Regions from separate parts of the Solibacillus silvestris genome, predicted to be linked through region 1. Evidence: predicted binding sites of a transcription regulator. Region 1 holds the regulator's gene; each other region holds the start of a gene.
What was found. The regulator LexA, encoded in region 1, represses DNA repair genes until DNA is damaged. The targets are predictions, from matches to a motif close to CGAACATATGTTCG.
Positions count from the first base shown of each region.

Region 2: the regulator LexA is predicted to act here: its motif matches at 5,893-5,906, upstream of ACTHOQ_RS13200 (YhjD family protein).
Region 3: the regulator LexA is predicted to act here: its motif matches at 4,884-4,897, upstream of addB (helicase-exonuclease AddAB subunit AddB).

Region 1 is NZ_JBQCJW010000003.1:4,320-11,774, reverse strand. Features, by position in the region: gene ACTHOQ_RS02430 (hypothetical protein) at 1-372, shown strand, start outside; gene ACTHOQ_RS02425 (DNA alkylation repair protein) at 384-1,091, shown strand; gene ACTHOQ_RS02420 (5' nucleotidase, NT5C type) at 1,170-1,715, shown strand; gene ACTHOQ_RS02415 (gamma-glutamyl-gamma-aminobutyrate hydrolase family protein) at 1,838-2,533, shown strand; gene lexA (transcriptional repressor LexA) at 2,620-3,243, opposite strand; gene yneA (cell division suppressor protein YneA) at 3,405-3,755, shown strand; gene ACTHOQ_RS02400 (YneB family resolvase-like protein) at 3,742-4,398, shown strand; gene ACTHOQ_RS02395 (DUF896 domain-containing protein) at 4,465-4,701, shown strand; gene tkt (transketolase) at 4,839-6,833, shown strand; gene ACTHOQ_RS02385 (DNA helicase) at 7,087-7,455, shown strand, end outside.
Region 2 is NZ_JBQCJW010000022.1:35,270-42,724, reverse strand. Features, by position in the region: gene uvrA (excinuclease ABC subunit UvrA) at 1-2,286, opposite strand, end outside; gene uvrB (excinuclease ABC subunit UvrB) at 2,292-4,274, opposite strand; gene ACTHOQ_RS13210 (IDEAL domain-containing protein) at 4,593-4,835, opposite strand; gene ACTHOQ_RS13205 (competence protein ComK) at 5,023-5,514, shown strand; gene ACTHOQ_RS13200 (YhjD family protein) at 5,520-5,873, opposite strand; one part of gene prfB (peptide chain release factor 2) at 6,024-7,055, opposite strand; one part of gene prfB (peptide chain release factor 2) at 7,057-7,128, opposite strand.
Region 3 is NZ_JBQCJW010000005.1:2,971-10,425, reverse strand. Features, by position in the region: gene ACTHOQ_RS04415 (UvrD-helicase domain-containing protein) at 1-1,225, opposite strand, end outside; gene addB (helicase-exonuclease AddAB subunit AddB) at 1,200-4,841, opposite strand; gene ACTHOQ_RS04405 (hypothetical protein) at 5,649-5,915, opposite strand; gene ACTHOQ_RS04400 (helix-turn-helix transcriptional regulator) at 5,912-6,790, opposite strand; gene ACTHOQ_RS04395 (DUF1835 domain-containing protein) at 7,106-7,455, opposite strand, start outside.

The DNA of each region.
Region 1 (7,455 bases):
ACATGGCTGCTGCAAGAAGGGGTTGCTACATATTTAAGTACAAAAGCCGTTCAAACGAGGGAGGATGTTTATTTTGCGTTTGAGGAACATATGGATTGGCTAAACTTTTGTAAGCATAATGAAGTTGAAATTATACAGAAGTTTATTCATGATATAGAAAGTGAAGGCAGCTCATATGTATTTAAGGAATGGTTTTCGATCAATGGCGGACAATCATTTGGTCATACGCGCCTTGCCTATTATATAGCGTATCGTGCCGTCAAACAGCTCATTGATGAAAATGGGGAAATTCCAGCGTTTATGCTATGGAATGAACGTGGATTTCACACTAAGATGAGAAATGAGCTGAATACGCTCATTCATCAATACTAAAGGAGGATTTTATGGATTTCGAAACGATGATGCAAGAATTTGAAGCACTTGGAAAAGAGCGCACGAAAAAGATTTATATGTCAAACGGTGCAAAGGAGCCGGTATTTGGTGTGACGATTGGCTCGATGAAACCGTTCGCGAAGCAAATTAAAATCAATCATGGGCTGGCAGAACAGCTTTATGCGACAGGCAACTATGATGCAATGTATTTTGCTGGAATTATTGCGGATCCGACAGCTATGACAGAGGCAGATTATGATCGCTGGCTTGAACAAGCGTATTTTTATATGATTTCAGATTATGTTGTCGCGGTGACATTGGCGGAATCGGATATTGCACAACAAGTGAGCGATAAGTGGATAGCAAGCGGCGAAGAGCTGAAAATGTCCGCGGGGTGGCATTGTTATTGCTGGCTGCTCGGCAATCGTAAAGATGAGGAATTTTCAAAAGAGAAATTACTGGGCATGCTTGAACAGGTGAAGCAAAATATCCATCATGCACCACCGCGTACACAAGTTGCTATGAATAACTTTGTCATGACAGTCGGTGTTTCCTATAAGCCATTACATGATGAGGCATTAAAAATTGCAGACGAAATCGGAGCCATTGAAACGAAACGAGAGGGGAAAAAACCAGGCATTTTACATGCATATGCAGAAATCGAAAAACAAATCGATAAAGGGCGTATCGGCTTTAAACGCAAATATGTCCGTTGTTAATTGTAAAGGGCTTTACCTTGTTTTATTAGCATACTATTGTATAAACTGGATTTAGGGAATTTCAAGGAGGCTTTTAACATGAAAAAAAGTATTGCCATTGATATGGATCAAGTACTGGCTGATTTTTATTCGAAGTTGCGAGTTACTTATAATGATAGTTTCGGTACGGATTTTACGGATGAAGAATTTTTATTGACAACACAGCGTGATTTGCCTCGCGAAGATGCGAAAAAACTGTTTGCCATGTTAAATGAGCCGGATTATTTCCGCGATTTAAAAGTGCTTGATGAGGACGCAATTGAAGTTATTCAAGAGCTTCAAGAGCATTATGAAGTGTTTATTGCGACAGCAGCGATGGATGTACCCGGGTCATTTACTGCAAAATATGATTGGCTAATGGAGCATCTGCCATTTATAAAAACACAAAATATTGTTTTTTGCGGGAATAAGGCGGTTATACATACCGATTATTTAATCGATGACAGTCCAAGGCAACTAGCTGCATTTAAAGGGACGGGGCTATTATATTCAATGCCGTACAACAGTGCGGAGGAAGGATATATACGTGTCCAAAACTGGCAGGATATCAAACAATACTTCATTAAACAATTGGAAACCGTATAACAGCGTAAGGATTGCACTTGAGCAATCCTTTTTTTACGGATAATTTCGCTGGTCATTTACCGAGGTGCAATAGTATAATTTGAATTATTTGAATTATCTATAAAAGATAAGGGGCAGGTAAAATGAAACCAATCATTGGGTTGACGATGTACGACTTTGATAAAAAACTGGATATTAATAATGCCTATTTAACGTCAATTGAACAGGCAGGGGGTATCCCGGTATGCATACCGAATGCGACAAAAGAAAATGCGGAAGCTTTATTAAACATTATAGACGGGCTTGTATTAATTGGCGGTGCCGATATTGATCCACTATTATTTGGGGAAGAGCCGCATCGCCATATAGGAAGTGTTGTCCGAAAGCGCGATGATAGCGATATTTTGCTAATGAACGAGGCATACAATAGACAAATGCCCATTTTAGGTATTTGCCGAGGCCAGCAAATTATGAATGTTGCGCTTGGCGGAACGATTATACAGGATATTCCGTCACAGATGGAAAATGCTTTATTACATAAGCAATCTTCCAAGCGAGCAGAATTGGCCCACACTGTTGAAGTGGCAACACCAAAATTTAAAACTATTTTTGGGGAAGATTCGTTTCGCGTGAACACATTTCACCACCAATCTGTTGGACAGTTGGGGAAAGGGTTGGTTGTATCGGCAATTGCGAAAGATGGCATTATTGAAGGGATTGAGCATGAATCGCACCCGTACTGTGTTGCAGTGCAGTGGCATCCAGAGGAATTGGCCCCTCATGGAAATATTCATGCACAACGTTTATTTGAAAGCTTTATAAATGCGTGCAAAAAGTAAGGAACGGAATGGCTCAGTCGATAGCGGCTGAGTTTTTTGGCAATATAAAAAAACTTGCCGATTCAACTAGAATGGCAAGCTTACAATTAATGAATATTTCGATAGAGACCTACAACTTTGCCTAAAATGGATACTTTATTGACGATAATTGGCTCCATTGAACTGTTTTCCGGCTGTAAACGAAAATATGTCTTTTCTTTGTAGAAGCGTTTTACCGTCGCTTCATCTTCCTCCGTCATTGCAACGACTATTTCGCCATTGCTTGCTGTAGAAGTTTTCTTCACGATGACATAATCCCCATTTAGAATGCCTGCTTCAATCATCGATTCTCCCATAATTTCAAGCATGAATAAATCTTCTTCCGGAGAGCCATATGCATCTGGCAACGGGAAATATTCCTGGATGTCTTCAATTGCCGAAATAGGTAGACCGGCTGTTACTTTGCCGATTAATGGCACATGGATAACCCCTTGTTTAGCGATTGACATATCTTCCTGATCTAATATTTCAATGGCGCGCGGCTTCGTAGGGTCGCGACGAATAAGCCCTTTACTTTCTAAACGAGCAAGATGCCCATGGACCGTTGAACTAGAAGCTAAACCTACCGCCTCTCCAATTTCACGAACTGATGGCGGATAGCCTTTTGTACGAACTTCCTCTTTTATAAAAGTTAGAATGGCTTGTTGTCGCTTTGAAATTTTCTGTGTCAACTTACTCACCTCTTTATCATGCTATTTTTCTTAATGTAAGTATAGCAGTATGCGAACATGAAAGCAAACATAAGTTCGAAAAAGCAGTTGACAAAAACATACGTTCGTAATATTATGGGAACAAATATTCCGAACATACATTCTAAAAAAGGGGTTTTCTTATGAAGAAGTTGAGATTAAACAGCTTTACATCAATGCTGCTTGCATTTTCCATTTTATTATTTGCCATTATCATCGTTAAAGACGATAAAATTGAATTATACGAACACGTAACAATTGAGCATGGCGATACTTTATGGTCGTTAGCGGAACAATATCGTGGTAAAATGGCAAAGCATGATTGGATAAGTGAAGTTAAGAAGGAAAATGGCTTGCTGGATGAAAAGGTTGTTTTCGGTCAAGTATTGGTCGTACCTGTGGAAAAAGACGCACAATACATCGTCAAACTGAACGAATCATCAGACATGCAATCATCGGTTAAAGTAGTGAGAGAAAATAATGACAGAAACTAAAGCAGTTATTTATTGTCGTGTCAGCACTGAAAAGGACACGCAAGAAACATCATTAATACGTCAGCAAGAGGAGCTGACAAACTATGCTAAAACATTCGGCTATAAAGATGCTCAAATCTTCTCGGATCAGCATAGCGGCTATGACGTAGACCGTGCCGGTTTGCTCGATATGCTCGATTATATGAAAGAGTTTGGCATTAAAGCATTATTTGTGCAGGATGAAACGCGTTTAGGACGCGGGAATGCACGAATGGCGGTGCTCCACTTACTACAAAAGTACGAAGCGACTGTGTACACATTAAATGATGCAGGACCTGTTGTTTTAAATGAAATGGATACGATGCTCCTCGAAATTTTGGCCATTGTTGAAGAATATCAGCGACGTATGCATAACGCAAAAATCCGCCGGGGAATGCGCCGTGCTGTCGAAAATGGGTATAAGCCACAAAATAACTTGAAAAATCGAGGCAATATAGAAGGACGCGAAAGAAAAGAAGTGCCTGTTGAAGAAATTGTCCAGCTTCGCCAAAAAGGGCTGACTTTTGCCGAAATTGCGACTACAATCTCCGGGTTTGGCACTCCAATCAGCAAAGCAACTGTACATAGAAGATATATTGAATATATGGAGCGACTTGAAGAGTAAACACTTGCCCTTCAAGTCTTTTTTTTATACCTTTGTATTATTGGTACGAAGAAAGGTGAGATCGATATGTTATCAAAAGAAAAATTAGCTCGCATTAATGAGCTTTCTAAATTAGCTAAAGAAGGAAAATTGACAGAAGAACAAGCGAAGGAACGTACAGCACTAAGAAAGGAATATTTAGACACATTCCGTTCGACAATGCGCGATACGATAGAGCATGTGAAAGTTGTGGATGAAGAAGGAAACGATGTAACACCTGAAAAACTGAAACAAATTAAAGCGCAAAAAAACTTTTTAAACTAAAATTTTTAATGATATGACACATTTATTATTAAGTATGACACAATTTAATGAACGTTTTGAGAAATGATTGTTTTCTTGCGGGAATTTGTCTAAACTAAAGAATGTATAAATATCGTACGAGGAAAGGATGTCACATAATGACACAACAGATGGATCAGTTAGCAATTAACGCAATCCGTACATTATCAATCGACGCAATTGAAAAAGCAAATTCCGGCCACCCAGGTTTACCGATGGGTGCCGCACCAATGGCATATACGTTGTGGACGAAGCAATTACGCCATAACCCGCAAAACCCAAATTGGTATAATCGCGACCGTTTTGTATTATCAGCTGGACATGGTTCCATGCTTTTATATAGCTTATTGCATTTAGGAGGCTACGGTTTAGAGATGGAAGAGATCAAAAACTTCCGTCAATGGAATTCAAAAACTCCGGGACATCCTGAATACGGCCATACAGTAGGTGTAGAAGCAACAACAGGTCCATTAGGGCAAGGTATTGCGATGTCTGTAGGGATGGCTATGGCTGAACGTCACTTGGCTGCAACATATAACAAGCCGGGTAAAGATATTGTGGACCACTATACATTCGCACTATGTGGTGACGGTGATTTAATGGAAGGTGTTGCTGCTGAAGCGATTTCACTTGCAGGTCACTTGAAATTGGATAAGCTGATTGTGTTATACGATTCGAATGACATTTCACTTGATGGCGATCTGGAAAAATCCTTCTCGGAAAACATTCAAAAACGTTTTGAATCTTACGGCTGGAACTATTTAAAAGTTGCGGACGGTACAGATATTGTGGAAATTAATTCAGCAATCGAAAAAGCGAAACAAAATACTGGCGGTCCAACAGTGATTGAAGTGAAGACTGTCATCGGATTCGGTTCTCCAAACAAATCAGGAAAAGCAGATTGCCATGGTGCACCGCTTGGATTTGATGAAGTTGCTTTAACGAAAGCTGCATACGCATGGGAACATGAGCCGTTCTTCGTCCCAACTGAAGTGTATGATACATTTAAAGCTGCAAGCGAAGTACAGGGCGTCCAGGCAGAAGCAGCATGGAATGAATTATTCGAAAGCTATAAAAACGAATACCCTGAGCTGGCTGCACAATTTGTGAATGCAATGGAAAACAAATTACCGGAGAACTATGCTTCTGAATTACCTGTATATGAAGCAGGTACTGCAGTAGCTACTCGTTCATCATCTGGTGATGCAATCAATGCAATTGCCAAAACAATGCCATCATTCTTCGGCGGTTCTGCTGACTTGGCAGGATCAAACAAAACGACAATTAAAGGCGCCGGCGATTTCTTTGCCGAAACTCCGGAAGGCCGTAATATTTGGTTTGGTGTTCGTGAATTTGCAATGGGCGCTGCGCTGAACGGTATGGCATTACATGGCGGTTTAAATGTATTTGGCGGTACTTTCTTTGTGTTCTCTGACTATGTACGTCCGGCAATTCGTTTATCTGCATTAATGGGCTTGCCTGTAACATATGTGTTTACACATGACTCCATTGCGGTAGGCGAAGATGGTCCTACACATGAGCCGATCGAGCATTTAGCATCGTTGCGTGCAATGCCGAATCTTTCAGTGATCCGTCCTGCTGATGCGAATGAATCTGTTGCAGCATGGAAATTAGCTGTAGAGAGCAAATCAACGCCAACTGTATTAGTATTATCTCGTCAAAACTTGCCGGTATTAGACGCTGCAAAAGAGACAGTATACGAAGGTGTTGAAAAAGGCGCTTATGTCGTTTCAGCTTCATCAAAAGAAACTCCGGATGCCCTTTTAATTGCAACGGGTTCTGAAGTTGGCTTGGCAGTAGAAGCGAAAAAAGCATTGCTTGCAGAAGGAATTGACGCATCTGTTGTATCAATGCCATCAATGGACCGCTTTGAAAAGCAGTCGAAGGAATACAAAGAATCTGTATTACCTAAAGCTGTGACGAAGCGTTTAGCAATTGAAATGGGTGCATCACTTGGCTGGCATAAATATGTTGGCTTTGAAGGAGATGTACTGGCAATTGATCAATTTGGTGCATCGGCTCCGGAAAAAATTGTGCTTAAAGAATACGGCTTCACAGTAGAAAATGTAGTTGCTAAAGTAAAAGCGCTATAATTGGAAGCTCCAAAAGCCACTCGTCTTTTACGGCGAGTGGCTTTTAACTTCTTTCAGAGATTGTTCAAACAGTCGAAAAAGTTAAAGCTTTCGCTGGATGCTATGGATTCGCTATGGAGTTCTTTTCGCCGGCGCAAAGTCGTGCATGGGTATGATTAAGCCAAGGGGCAAATAATTTGTAACGTGCGATTTTTTTGAAGGAATGGTACGATAGAAAATGAAAAACGAAGCAATAGATTAAGGATGTGGACGAATGATGACAGCAGAAAAAATCCAAAAAGACATTACTACATATATTGAAAAAGCAATTCATTTATTATCAAGTCAGGCAGATCCAAAAAAATTCGAAGCAATAATTCAGCAGAATATTAATGATAAACGGGAATCATCAACTTCAACGATTGATTTTTATGACCGCCTAATGTTGAATATGGCGTACTTCGTTGAAAACAAAATGGCATGGACAGATCTTGTTCGTTCGGCATTTACTGCTGGGGAAGTGCCCGATGTAAAGTATATCGAAAACGAATTAATGGCACAGCAAATGCGGATTCGCAATAGTGTTGCAGAGAAAATGGACGATTATAAGAAGGCGTTTCATCAGCAATATGAAGAATTAAAA
Region 2 (7,455 bases), on a different contig from region 1:
TTCACACGGCACATACACATCAGGCAGGAAATGCATTTCTATTTTAATAATGCCGTCACCGCGGCAAGCTTCACAACGTCCGCCTTTTACATTGAATGAGAAACGGCCTTTTTTATAACCGCGCACTTTCGCCTCGTTCGTCATCGCAAATACGTCGCGAATATCATCAAACACACCGATGTAAGTTGCCGGATTTGAACGCGGTGTACGGCCGATTGGAGATTGGTCGACATCGATCACTTTTTCAAGCTGTTCCAACCCCTCGATCGATTTATGAGCTCCAGGCTTCACTTTCGCGCGATTTAATTTGGATGCAAGTGATTTATATAAAATTTCATTGATTAATGTTGATTTCCCGGAGCCTGAAACCCCTGTCACCGCAATAAATTGACCAAGCGGAATATCAACATTGACATTTTTCAGGTTATTTTCGGATGCGCCTTTAATCGTAATTTTCCGGCCGTCCGATTTGCGCCGTTCAAGCGGCAGCGGAATAAACTTCTTGCCGCTTAAATATTGTCCTGTGATCGATTCTTTATTTTTCATTACTTGCTTTGGTGTCCCTTGTGCAATAATTTGCCCGCCGTGCACCCCTGCACCCGGTCCGATATCGATTAAATGATCGGCTGCCATCATCGTGTCTTCATCATGCTCGACGATGATTAATGTATTGCCCAGATCACGCATACTTTCGAGCGTATGGATTAAACGGTCATTATCACGCTGGTGCAGCCCAATCGAAGGCTCGTCCAAAATATACAGCACGCCTGTTAAACGCGAACCAATCTGCGTCGCTAAACGAATGCGCTGCGCTTCCCCCCCTGATAATGTTCCCGCCGCACGAGCAAGCGTTAAATAATTTAAGCCTACATCCAATAAAAACTTCAATCGTTCTATAACTTCACGGATAATTAAATTCGCGATTTGGCGCTCTTTTTCCGTTAATTCGACAGAACTGAAGAAGTCATACATTTCTTCAATCGAATGGCGTGTCGCCTCCGAAATATTCTGGTCTTTAATTTTGACCGCCAATGTTTCTTTTTTCAGGCGATGGCCTTTACAAGTAGCACAAGGCTGCTCCGTCATATACTTTTGCATCGATTCGCGCACATAATCCGATGATGAATCTTTGAATCGGCGCTCAATATTCGGAAGCACCCCTTCAAATTCAATGTTCTTTTTATGCACACTGCCATAGTCATTCGTATATTCAAAATGGATTTTTTCTTTTCCTGAACCATATAAAATTTTATCCATTTTCGCCTTTGGAATATCTTTTACAGGGACATCCATCGAAATATCGTAATGCTTGCACACAGATGCGAGCAGTTGCGGATAATAGTTGGATGATACCGATTCCCATGGCGCAATCGCATTTTCACGCAATGTTAAATTCCAATCGTGAATAACCAAATCCAAGTCCGCCTTCGCCTTGCTTCCTAGACCATCGCATGTCGGACATGCCCCGAACGGACTATTAAACGAAAACATACGAGGCTCCAGCTCGCCAATCGAAAATCCGCAATGCGGGCATGCATGATGCTCGCTGAAGAGAAGCTCCTCATGTTCCATTACATCAACAAGCACGCGGCCTTCCGCAATTTTCAGTGCCGCTTCAAGAGAATCGCTTAATCGCGATTCAATGCCTTCCTTCAATACAACACGGTCCACCACTACTTCAATCGTATGCTTTTTATTTTTATCAAGCTCGATATTGTCATCAAGATCGCGCAGTTCCCCATTCAGGCGAATCCGAACATAGCCTTGCTTTTTCAAGTCTTCCAAAAGCTTTACATGTGTCCCTTTTTTCCCTTCAATGACGGGTGCAAGCAACTGCATTTTCGTGCGCTCTGGGTATTCCATTAAACGGTCCACCATTTGTTCGATTGTTTGCGATGTAATTTCGATCCCATGTGTCGGACAATACGGTTTTCCGATACGTGCAAAAAGCAATCGCAAATAATCATAAATTTCCGTAACTGTTCCGACTGTCGAACGCGGGTTGCGGCTCGTCGTCTTCTGGTCGATTGAAATCGCTGGTGAAAGCCCCTCAATCGTATCGACATCCGGCTTGTCCATTTGCCCTAAAAATTGACGTGCATAAGCGGACAATGATTCAACGTAACGCCGCTGCCCTTCTGCATAAATCGTATCGAATGCCAATGAAGACTTTCCCGAACCCGAAAGACCTGTCACAACGACAATTTTATCTCTTGGTATTGTGACATCAATATTTTTTAAATTGTGCGCTCGTGCACCTTGTACAACAATTTCTGTATTTTTCACATTGTTCACCCTTCTGCCTTCAATTCAAATATCATGTCACGCAATTCGGCCGCCCGTTCGAAATCCAATCCTTTTGCGGCTTCCTTCATTTCGGCTTGTAATGTTGCAACAAGCTTGTCCTTCTCTTTTTTCGTCAGCTTCTTGCCGCCTGTCACTTTTGTAATATATGTTTCTTCCTGTTCTGCCGCTTGTGTTGCGCGGATAATATCAGGAATCTTTTTAATAATCGTCTGTGGTGTAATGCCATGCTCTTCATTATAAGCCATCTGAATTTCGCGGCGTCGCTTCGTTTCATCGATCGCCTTTGTCATCGATTCCGTCATATTATTGGCATACATAATTACCTGGCCATTCGAGTTACGCGCTGCACGTCCAATCGTTTGGATAAGGGAACGCTCCGAACGCAGGAACCCTTCTTTATCCGCATCCAGAATCGCCACAAGTGATACTTCCGGAATATCAAGGCCTTCCCGCAATAAGTTGATGCCGATCAATACATCATATGTCCCTTTCCGAAGCTCGCGGATAATTTCGATACGCTCGAGCGTCTTAATTTCCGAGTGCAAATATTCGACTTTTAAGCCCATTTCTTTTAAATAGCTCGATAAATCCTCGGACATCTTTTTCGTCAATGTTGTCACTAGTGTTCGCTCATTGCGACGAATGCGCTCATGGATCTCATCGATCAGATCATCAATTTGCCCTTCAATCGGACGTACATCAATCGTCGGATCAAGCAGCCCTGTCGGACGGATGATTTGCTCGACCATTTCCGGTGTATGCTCAAGCTCATACGGACCCGGTGTTGCCGATACGTAAATGGCCTGGCTCACTTTTGACTGGAACTCATCAAACATCAATGGACGGTTATCGAGTGCGGACGGCAAACGGAAGCCATGCTCGACCAATACCCCTTTACGCGCCTGATCCCCATTATACATACCACGAACTTGCGGCAATGTAACATGGCTTTCATCGACAACGAGCAAAAAATCCTCCGGGAAATAATCAAGCAATGTATACGGCGTCGCCCCTGCTTCACGCAATGTCAGATGGCGCGAATAGTTTTCGATCCCTGAGCAAAAGCCCATTTCCTTCATCATTTCCAAATCATAATTTGTACGCTGCTCCAAGCGCTGCGCTTCTAGCAACCGGTCTTCCGAACGCAATACTGCAAGGCGCTCCTCCAGTTCTTTTTCAATATTTTCAATGGCAATTTTCATCTTTTCTTCACGGGTAACGAAGTGGGATGCCGGGAAAATCGCCACATGCTGACGATCCGCTAAAATTTCTCCTGTTAATGCATCGACTTCCCGAATTCGGTCAATTTCATCTCCAAAAAATTCAACCCGAACACAATGCTCATCCCGGGATGCCGGGAAAATTTCGACAACATCTCCGCGCACCCTGAAAGTACCGCGTGTAAAGTTTATATCATTGCGCTCATACTGGATGTCGACTAATTTACGTAATAGCTGATTGCGCTCCAGCTCCATCCCTGTGCGAATGGATACGACCATTTCGCGATATTCTTCCGGATTACCGAGACCGTAAATACACGATACGGAGGCGATAATAATAACATCTTCCCGTTCAAATAAAGCCGATGTTGCCGAGTGGCGCAGCTTGTCTATTTCATCATTAATGCTTGAATCCTTTTCGATATAAGTATCTGTCTGCGGTACATACGCTTCCGGCTGGAAATAATCATAGTAGCTGACGAAATACTCAACAGCATTGTCCGGAAAAAACTCTTTAAACTCGCTATATAATTGACCCGCCAGTGTTTTATTGTGAGCCATCACGAGTGTCGGCTTATTCACTTCTTTTATTACATTCGATATCGTAAATGTTTTACCTGTACCTGTCGCCCCTAATAATGTTTGGTGGCGTTTTCCTTCTTTCACGCCTTGGACGAGTTGTTTGATCGCTTCCGGCTGATCACCAGCTGGACTGTAGGCGGACTGGATTTCAAAAGTTTCTGTCATGTTCAGCTTGTCCTTTCTGTCGATATTCTTATTCTTTATTTTATCATACCCTTTTTTAATTTACGATATTTTTGCGAACGTATATTCGAATTTCAGTTTATGAGCAGTTTTGCGAGGATAGGGCGATGCTTATTTTGAAAGGAAAATGCGGGCAAGAGGCCAACAAGCCGTTTTTGCTGTATTTTAGCCGTGTGCACTATATTTCACCGGAACTTTTCTAGAGCGATATTTATGAAAAATATATACGGAAATTGCTCATTGACTATTTTAAAATTCCCCCATACAAAAAAGCCACCCCTAGTAAGGTGACTTTTTTGTTTATGAAACGGTGATTGCCATTAATTCGTTTAACTCTGTTGTATAGCTTTCAAATGCTTGTTCGTTTTTTTGATCTAGCGATGTATCGATAAGTATTTTTAATTGTTCAATACGCTGCATACGCTGTAATCGACTAATAAACAAATCTAAATAAATTTCATTCAACAACTTCTCCGCCTGATTTTCAGTTGACTGCTGACCTACCGCTTTTAAAAAGTCTGTATACGAATAATATTTATCCATCGATATCACCTCGATCTCTTTTAACCATTATAAAATAAAACCCTTTTAATTTGCAATATATTCTGAAAAATTATCATATGACAGAATTTTCTAAAAATAGTGTTGATTTTTGCCATTTTATGCATTAATTTAAATGTATAGTGAAATTTTAAGCACTTTAAAAAATTAGAAGGAAAGGGGATATAAAATGTCTAGCAACTTCCCGGAAAATTCGAATTATATTATTTCCAACTCCACTTTTTGCTTAAGTTCCTATGAGCACCGCGACAAAATCTATACACTGATATTGGACAAGTATGGTAAAGCAACTTCTCCATACAAGCCTTTAAAGCTTATTCGCGATACATGTCGGTTGCATGGCAGCTCCTATGATGCAAGCAAGTATCAGGCAAGGCGATTTTTCGGCAACAGCAAGCATAAACTGCCGATTATGGTGGCATATGATTTCGGTGACCCATGTATTTTGTTCCCGCTCTTTTCGCCGCATTCATCCCAAAATATATGGATTGCGTTAAACTCCATTATTAATATTAGCGAAAACGGCGATAAAACTATCGTAACCTTTATCGATGGCACCGAACTTTGCCTAGCTATCCATATGAAATCATTCAATCAACAATACGTACGCGCTGCCATGTTTTACAAACATCTGCTTTTACAGCGCAATGCCACTTTATAATGCCATCAGTTTTTTTCAAAATATTCAGCAAGAAGTAACTCACTTTGATTACGAAGGCGAATATTCGAATATCTCCTGCACTCCATGATTCCCTCAAAATAAAATTGATACTCGGTAAACAAATCATCCGTTTTGCCTCTCACTAAGCGCATGTGATGAAGTTTAAAATAGTCCTTCGTTTCTTTTAAATCATGCTGTACTTTGGCGCGTATCGCATCGATTAAATGCAAATATGGATTTTTAAATTTGAACGGACTTTGCTCTACAATTGAATAATCCTTCTCAAGAATAATTAATAGCAGCGGCAAATAAATGCCTGCCTCATAGTACGGAATCGTTCTGGAAGGAATCTGCAACATACGAATAACCTCCAATACAAGAACGTTTGTTCGTATTTATTTTCACATATTTTTTTGAAATTGACAAGTGGAAAAATTTGCTTGGCTTAAATTTCACTAAACGACAAAAGCCGCGCCTTAGCATTTTAAACTAAGGTGCGACTTATTATATTAATATGAAATTTTTGACCGTAAATAAGCGGTAATGAATACATCCAAATCTCCGTCCATCACGGCGCCGACATTTCCTGTTTCAGCACTTGTACGGTGATCCTTTACCATTGAATAAGGGTGGAATACATATGAACGAATTTGCGAACCCCAGCCAATTTCCTTTTGCTCGCCTCGGATCTCATCCAGCTGTGCCTGCTGTTTTTCAATTTCCAATTGATATAGCTTCGATTTCAGCATTTTCATCGCAGCATCGCGGTTTTTGATTTGCGAACGCTCTGACTGGCATTGTACAACGACACCTGTTGGAATATGCGTAATACGAACAGCGGAGTCCGTCGTATTAATATGCTGACCCCCGGCCCCTGTTGCACGGTACGTATCCACTTTTAAATCCTCTGTGCGGATGTCAATTTCAATTTCATCGTTGAATTCCGGCATTACTTCACATGACACGAAGGATGTATGACGGCGGCCTGATGAATCGAACGGCGAAATGCGCACTAAACGGTGCACTCCTTTTTCCGCCTTTAAATAACCGTACGCATTATGCCCTGTGATTTGTAATGTGACCGATTTAATGCCGGCTTCATCGCCAGGCAAATAGTCGATTGTCGTCACTTTAAAGCCGCGCTTCTCTGCCCAGCGCGTGTACATACGGAGCAGCATCGAACCCCAGTCTTGGGATTCCGTACCGCCCGCTCCTGGATGCAGTTCCAAAATCGCATTGTTTTTATCATATGGCTCCGATAAAAGCATTTGCAGTTCGAAATCTTCCATTTTTGATTGGAATTCCGCCAATTCCATTCCTAATTCTTCCTGCAATTCTGCGTCTGGCTCTTCACGTAAAAGCTCGAGCGTCATTTCCAGGTTTTCCTGTGTTGAAACTAAATCGTTGAATTCATTGACAACTGCCTTAATGCCGTTGCTTTCATTAATGATCGCCTGTGCACCGTTCTGGTCGTTCCAAAAGTTCGGCTCAAGCATTAGTTCGTCTAATTCCTGAATGCGTGCCTCTTTGTTTTCTAAGTCAAAGAGACCCCCTGAAGTCCGCTAGTTTTGTAGCTGTATTTTCGAGTGCATTGCGCACATCTGCTAATTCCATCATATATTTTCCTCCGTAGTTGGGCGTAAAAGTTTAGTTTTCTCTAACTAATGATTTCCATTGCGGCGATTCATTTCGCGGTCGGGTCCCCAATCTTCCTCGCCGCTCCGGTACCCCTGCCTCATTTGTGTTTGTCGCAAATAAATTTCCGGCAGTGTATCGGCTGTCCCGCTTTTCCCGCACGAAGCTTTTTCGAGTTACTTCTTCGAACCCGCTTCGCTCTGCAGCGAAAGAGAGAGGGAGAGCTGCCAGTTGCATACGACGCCTTCGTTTCGATCAATTAGTATTATTTAAAATCAATTCATTTTAAAATGATGGGGCTAGTAA
Region 3 (7,455 bases), on a different contig from region 1:
CCAGCGCTACATCAGAAGGCTGCGGCGGAATCGTATCGCTTCCTGAATCACATAAAATTTCCAGCGCAAAATGCTCCAAATCGGAGAAATCAAGCAAACCGCGCTCTTGTTTAGCCTGTTTAAAAGCTTCACTATATTCAATCGTCAGCTTTACGAGTGTTTCCAAAATAGGCTTTGTCGCGGACATTTCCTGCACGTACAACTTTGGATGACGCGCGAAAAACGTGTCCTTCAATGTATTAAGCATATCCTTTGCACTGTCGCGGTGATCTTTTGCCACAGCATATGATTGTCTGTCTTCCTCTGTATCTTTTTTTGTCAATGGCTTAATGCGGCCGAATTCAATGGCGGGAATAAGTATATATGCCTGCTCCCACGAACTTTCCTCCATCGCATAAAGCACCTGTTTGACCGCACTGTATTCCGCTTCAAATAGCGGTTTATTCTTCTCCAAAGCCGGAACACCCATAATAATTTGCAGCCCTTTTTCAAGGCGTGCCGCAGCCTCTTTTAAGCTTGCGATTATAAACGGACGGACTTCCTGCGCAATTGCCAAATCATCAATCGGGCTGTTCGGGTCAATATCATATTTTTCGGGCAATGCTCGCAGCCATTCATACGGATTCGGCTGGACGCGCGAAACTTTATACATCTCCTGCAGCAAGTGCTCAATCGCCTGATCGCTCCGGTCCGACGCAAAACTGTCGACTAATGTGTAAAGCTCCTCTTTTGTAAACAATGTTTCCATATCGCCGCGGTACGCCTTTTCGAGGATATCCATCATCACATCATCCTGCAGCAATGAAGCCTCCTCTATGCTCGCCAGGCGAAAACCTGGGTCCAAGTCAATCGTGTACGCATATTCCCGGCAAATCGATAAGCAAAATGAGTGCAATGTTGAAATTTGGGCTTTGTTCAACAAGCTTAATTGGCGCCGCAAAAAAGAATTTCCCGGATCTTGCCCAATCGCCTTTTCCAGCGCTTCCGCCATACGATTGCGCATTTCCGCAGCGGACGCATTCGTGAACGTCACAACTAGCAGCTCATCAACATCAATCCGTTTTTCCTCAGATGCCAATATTTTTTGAATGAGCCGCTCGATTAAAACAGCTGTTTTCCCAGAACCGGCTGCAGCGGACACTAAAATATCCTGGCCAGATGCATAGATGGCTTTCCATTGCACATCTGTCCACTGAACATTACTCGGCTTCGCTGGAATTGTCATGTGAACATACCACCTTTTTTATATTTTCAAATACTTCTTGTTCAGGCTGTTTCTTTATTTCGTTGAAGCTATTGCCGGTTTCCGTCTGGTCAAATTGACAAACCGCTTTAAAGCTGCAAAATGTGCAGGCTTTTTGATTTCCTAGACTATATGGCTTAATTTCGGTATTCCCGCGATAGATTTCATTTCCTGCTTGCCTGAATTTATAATGGACAAACTGCTGCAGGTTTTCCATCTGCTCATGGTCAATGACTTTTGAGGAACGGTTATTGAATTCCGGTTCACCCCCGCTTTTGAATGCTGCGGGAACGATGATGGACGTCTTATTCGGCTCGAGCGACTGGTCCATTAATTGCGCCACTTCAACATCCTTTAACATATAGCCGCTTAGCTTGAACTTCTCTTGGCGCAAATTTTCCACTCTATCATGCTGCTCATAATCCTCTGTCGGAATGAGCGGGTTATGCACATGCAAATAGAACATGCCTGCCGCTTGTACAATAATATTTTCGAGCTCGGATAAATCCTGGATGAACTTTCCTTCCTGTGCGATGATCGGGAAGTTTTGCATTGCAACGTCCAGATACGTTAAAAGCTGCAACGATATCCCGTTATACACTTCCGTGAAATCAAGCTTTCGGCCGCTCGATTTATAATCAATAACACGTAAATACAAATTTTCCGCATCTTTGTATGCATCGATACGGTCAATTTGCCCCCGCACAAACATTTTGCGATTATGTTCTAAATCGATTTTCAGTGCTTCAAGCGGATTGCGGTCATCCTGTTCGGTATTTTTATCATCGTGCTTCCCAAACGGCTTTTCATGTGCAATCGCCTTAAATTTCGATAGCTCGCTTTGATTAATGAGCGCATAAATTGTGCGAGCCACGATTTTCACAAGCTTTGTTTTAATATATTCAAAGCGATGGCTGCTCTTTAAAATGCTGTAAGAGAAATAGTCGACAAGCTTTGATATCGTGTCATCAGCCTTTTTATAGCAGGATACATAAGTGTCCAAAGGAATTGTCGGCTCTTTTTCAGATAAAATCGTCCGGATCGCCTCATGGAATAAATCCCCCATCGCAAACGACTCCAGCTTAAATTCCGTACGCTCCTGCAGCTTTAGGCCGTATGACGCAAAATGCGAATACGGGCAACTATAAAAACGTTCGATGCGCGATACACTAGCTAAAAAGTTTTCGCCATACAATGCTGTCGCAACTTCCTCTGTCAAAGGCTCTGCTTCATTAATCGTATATAAAGGCTTTTCCACAACATTCAGCACATCTTCCCAGCGAGGGTTTCGTTCGTAAAATGCTTTCAATGCTGCCCATTCCTCTGTCAGCGGGCGCCGGTCAAGCTGTGCCTGCTTAAGCTGCGTCATTAAAAAACCGATCGCAGGTGAAGGGTGCCGCAAATAATCGAGCACATTTTCTTTTTGCTGCTCATCTAGCGGATTCATCGCAATTTGCCTATGCTGCAATGTCCGAACCGCTTTTTCCTGTTCGGTCCCGCGATTTTCCACGACCTCAAACATTTTATGCAACCGGTTAATATAAATCGACGGAAGCTTGCTTTTGCTTTCTTCATCCGCACTTGCATATGTAATATACAAATAATGAGTGGATGAAGAGATCGCACGGTAAAATAAAAAACTTTCCTGCAGGAGCTTGCTTTTCACACCAGGTGCTAATTCAACATCAATTTTCTCGAATGCTGCCCGTTCTTCATCAGATAACAGGCCGCCCGCATCCATTCGCATCGGGTAAACACCATCATTGACCCCGATAACGAAAATCGCCTTTTTATTGTCAAAACGTGAAAACTCCACCGTTGAAACCGTAACTTCATCCAATGTCGGCGGCACACTTGAAAACTGCAATGTCTCGAAACCTTCACCCAAAATCTGTGCAACATCTTCGAGCGGCATTACTTTGTCTCCAAACATCAAATCAAATTGCTCCAAAATATGCACCCAGCCATTCCAAGCTTGCTCATGCTCCAATGATTGATGAAACGCATCGGCTTGCTCTTCCTGTTCCTGCATTTTCACGAGCTTTTTGTAAATATCAAGCTGCTCCATGAATTCATACAATGCGACGACAATTTCGCGGCCCGTTTTTTTGCCCTTCACGCGTTTTTGCAATGCTAAAACCGGTTCCCGGATCAAGTCCCGCACTGATTTTAAAAGTTGCTCATGTTCCATTTCGTCCTCTGTCTGGATCGCATTCACTTTTTCAAGTGATTTAAATCGGCGGTAGCGCCATACTTCCTCATTCATCCAGCGATCATGCACGATTCCTCTTGCAATAACGAAATTTTCGAGCATGTCAGCCCTATCCCGCATCACAACTAAATTAGCTCCATACGGGAAGAAAAGGTCCGTTTTTACACTTCTGAAAATCGGCTCATATTTCCAGTTTGTCGTAATGATCTCCAATACAGATCTGCTGAATTCAATAAGCGGATGATAGAGCATCGCCCGCTTTTCATTCGAGAAAAATGGAATATCATACTGTGTAAAAGTCGTTCTAATAATTGCATCATACACATCCGCTTGCCGGTACATAATCCCGATATCTTTATAGCGCAGCTGTTTTTCCAGAATGAGTCGCTTTATTTCCTGGGCAATTCCCTGTACTTCCGCCCGCGGATTTACGCCTTCCAATATTTTCGCATTGCCCGATGACTCAACCGGTGTATCGACAGCTGTGTCAAAGCAATGTTCTACTTGACGCAAATCCGTGTTGCTCGCCCGGTAATTCACATTTAAATGAATACGAGGCTCTTCATCAATATCGATGCCATTTTCAAAACGCAACTTTTGCAGCTCATGTTTAATTTTTTCGTATGTCACAGCTGATTGGTGAAATACCGCGCCCTCTAGCAGATCGTTTTGCGGATCTTCCATTGGCAATACGATTGTGACACGCTTCGCATAAATCAGGAGCTCTTTCAATATCGCCAATTGCTGTCCATTAAATGCCATAAAACCGTCTAAATAAACATGTGTATCGCGCAAGCTTTCCATTTTGGGAATGCGCTCAATTAGCATCGGAAAATAGCCATCCCCGTCAATATATTCTGTCCCGATCCGCTCATGAAGCTGCTTTAAAATAATTTGCAAATCATGCATTTTGTGGAGCAATACTTCGCTCGCGCCATTTTCCCTCAACAATACAATAAGCGGTTCAATCGTCTCTACATCAATATGGTACTGGCTGAATTCCTTTAATATTTGCTCGATTTCTTTCGTGAAACCGTGCTTGCCGGCCGCACGTTTAAATAGTAAAAATTCCTCTTGATGCTCTTCCAAAATGCGTCGCAGCAGCATGCGGTAACCTGTCCCGTCAATACGCTCGCGTGCAATGCCACCCTCATTTTGCAGCACAAACCATGCCAGCCGTTTAAACGTCATGACTTGTGCACGCATCATTCCTTCGATTTCATAGTTCGTTGTCAGCTCATATTCCGTCGAAAAGGACATTTGATCAGGAACTAAAATGAAAATCGCATCCCCGAATAAATTCGTTTTTAAATCATCCACTATTTCCTGATGAATAAAAGTCGTCTTGCCCGTCCCTGCTCGTCCCGTAATTACCCGTAGCGTCACAACTACCACCTCACTTATCATTCATCTTTCTATTATAATATAAGAATACATGTTCGTGCATCTATTCGGAAGATTCAGCGGCATACAATGATATGAAAAAGCGGCATTTTTTGGCGGTAAACGGATAAATGGCAAATTAGCCTCTGTTACAGGCCGCAGCATCCAGTAGTGATTTTGCAGCGGAAGCAAAGAGGCTGGTGCACACATAACAACGCTTTCTTTATTATGCCCAAGCGGACGGCCTCGTTTCTGAAGTGGTTGTCATTCGGTGTAACCCATTTACGGCAGAAAGGTAAAAAGTGTATGGCAAAGCATGCACAATTTGTATTTAGGGTTGTTCTTTTCATACTGTTGAATTTTTCCCAAATGCAAGAGTATGTTGTTTCAATTGGATTTTAATTTAGAGAAACGGATTGGATGTGAATTGAAGATAAAGTTATTTAACTTTAAGACACTGATAACTTTAATTGTTGTTTTTAAATATATAATTTAGTAAGCCTGATTTATTGTAATTTATGTATATTAAGAGTGATTTACAACAATAAGGAATATACACGATTTTATGCAAGTGATAGAGAACACGCCCCTCAAGTGAAATATAGTAGTATCAGCCATTTGAGCCATCTGTATAAAATAATGTATAAAAAATGTTCACAAAAAAAGGCACGAAACGCTGTAAATCAACGTTCGTACCTTTTCAAAATGTCCCCCAACTTTCATTTGGGAATGTTATTTGAATTCAAATGTATATAAAACATCCAATTTGATAGCATTTTTTCGTAATACTATAATTTTAATGAATGACTGTTAAGCTGTAATCCTAAAATGGGTGTATATCTCATTGACTATGTTATTTACTACCATTTTATTTTTCACATCTAAGTCCAAAATTTTTTTACTTATTTCTACATCTGTTTCAAATAGAGATTGGTTTTGCCTGTAGATTACATAAGCTTGAGGATGCTCAGATTTTATTTTTTCCATCTTAGATTCAATTTTATGTTCTTTTGTACCATAACCTAATGACGTATAAATGTTAATAACAATATCAATTAGTAAATCCAATAACATCATAAATCATCAAAACCTAAATTCACTGGCTCCAACGGTAAATCATCCGATAATCCAGCCATATTAGTTGAAGCTACCGAAGCATCGACTTCTTCAAATGTAATTCCATCAATCCAGGCTTCACCAGTCCCTGTTAATAAAAGGCCAAAATGAATTGAAGCACTTTCATCAAGTACATCTAATACGATTGAATAATAATTCCAATCTGTTGTCCCTTGAATTGAACGGTTGTCCATATTATCAAATTGTAGCAAATCTCCATTTTTTGAATCAATTCGACACCAAGCACCACACTTGATTGCATCTTTAGTTTTGATGAAACATGAAAGTTTTACCCGTTTGCCAATCCATTTTTTTGCTGAGAATGTTTGCATCATTGTTCCAAATTGTCCTTCTTCAACTGAATCATTTGAACTTAAATAACCCGATTTTGACCCGGTATGGAATATTTCATGATCTGCTTTCATCGTGTAAAGCGACGGGTTTGTCCCTGTTAAAATCCAACCTTTTACTTCATTTGTTGCTACCATTTCATTATCCCCCTTTTGATATAAAGAACGCATCATATTACGATATTTTCCAGGTGGCATCTTGTAGAGTTCTTTAAATGCACGTGTAAATGCTTCTTGTGATTGAAATTGGCATTCAAAAGAAATATCAAGAATTGTGTATTCCGTATGAAGCAATAAAAAAGCAGACACAGCAAGACGTCTTTTTCGAATATACTCACCAATCGATAAACCTGTTTCTTTTTTAAATTGACGCGTCAAGTAAAACTTCGAATAGCCGATTTTTTCTGCATAATGCTCTAACTGCCAAGCTGTTAATAAGTTCTCCTCTAGCGTATCTACGATTTTTTGAACGACTTCACTATACATAACTGCTCACCTCTAAACTAAGTATAAGGGGGATAAGGTCGATTTTTTTGATAATTATTGCACTAATGGAAGTATAAGAGATAACAGGGTCAATTAAAATATATTGATGGCAACCAATATCTAAGAAGATGAGCTACATTCGCAAACTGAAAGGAAATTTTATTTTACTTAAGTTCTTAAAGTGCTACTGTGAACTTAAGTAAAAAGCAGCCACAACAATTAACTTGTTGGAGCTGCTCGACTGAACATTCCCTAAGCGGTGTTTGGGAACATTGTTGAAATAACAGTTACGATATATGTTAGTAAGCTAATGTATTATTTGATTTTAATGCTATAATGACGCATTGCTGTCGGCACACCTTCCATGTCCAATACGCCATTCATGATTAAGCGGATCACGCGATATTCGATAAATTGGGCGTCAATGTATTGATTTAAATGCCCAATTACTTTGCCGATGATTCTGGCTGATTTGATAAAATCTTTATGGTTATTCTTTTCGTGGGATTCTTTTACTTTATCGATGATGTACCCATCATAATAATTTTCTGAAACATTTATGATTTCGTTATTTTCCCAGATTCGTAATACGTCTTTTTGTTGACATAGTTGTAGCCATTGTTGCTCAAATACTTTACGTTCTAATTGTGTAACTACATGACCAT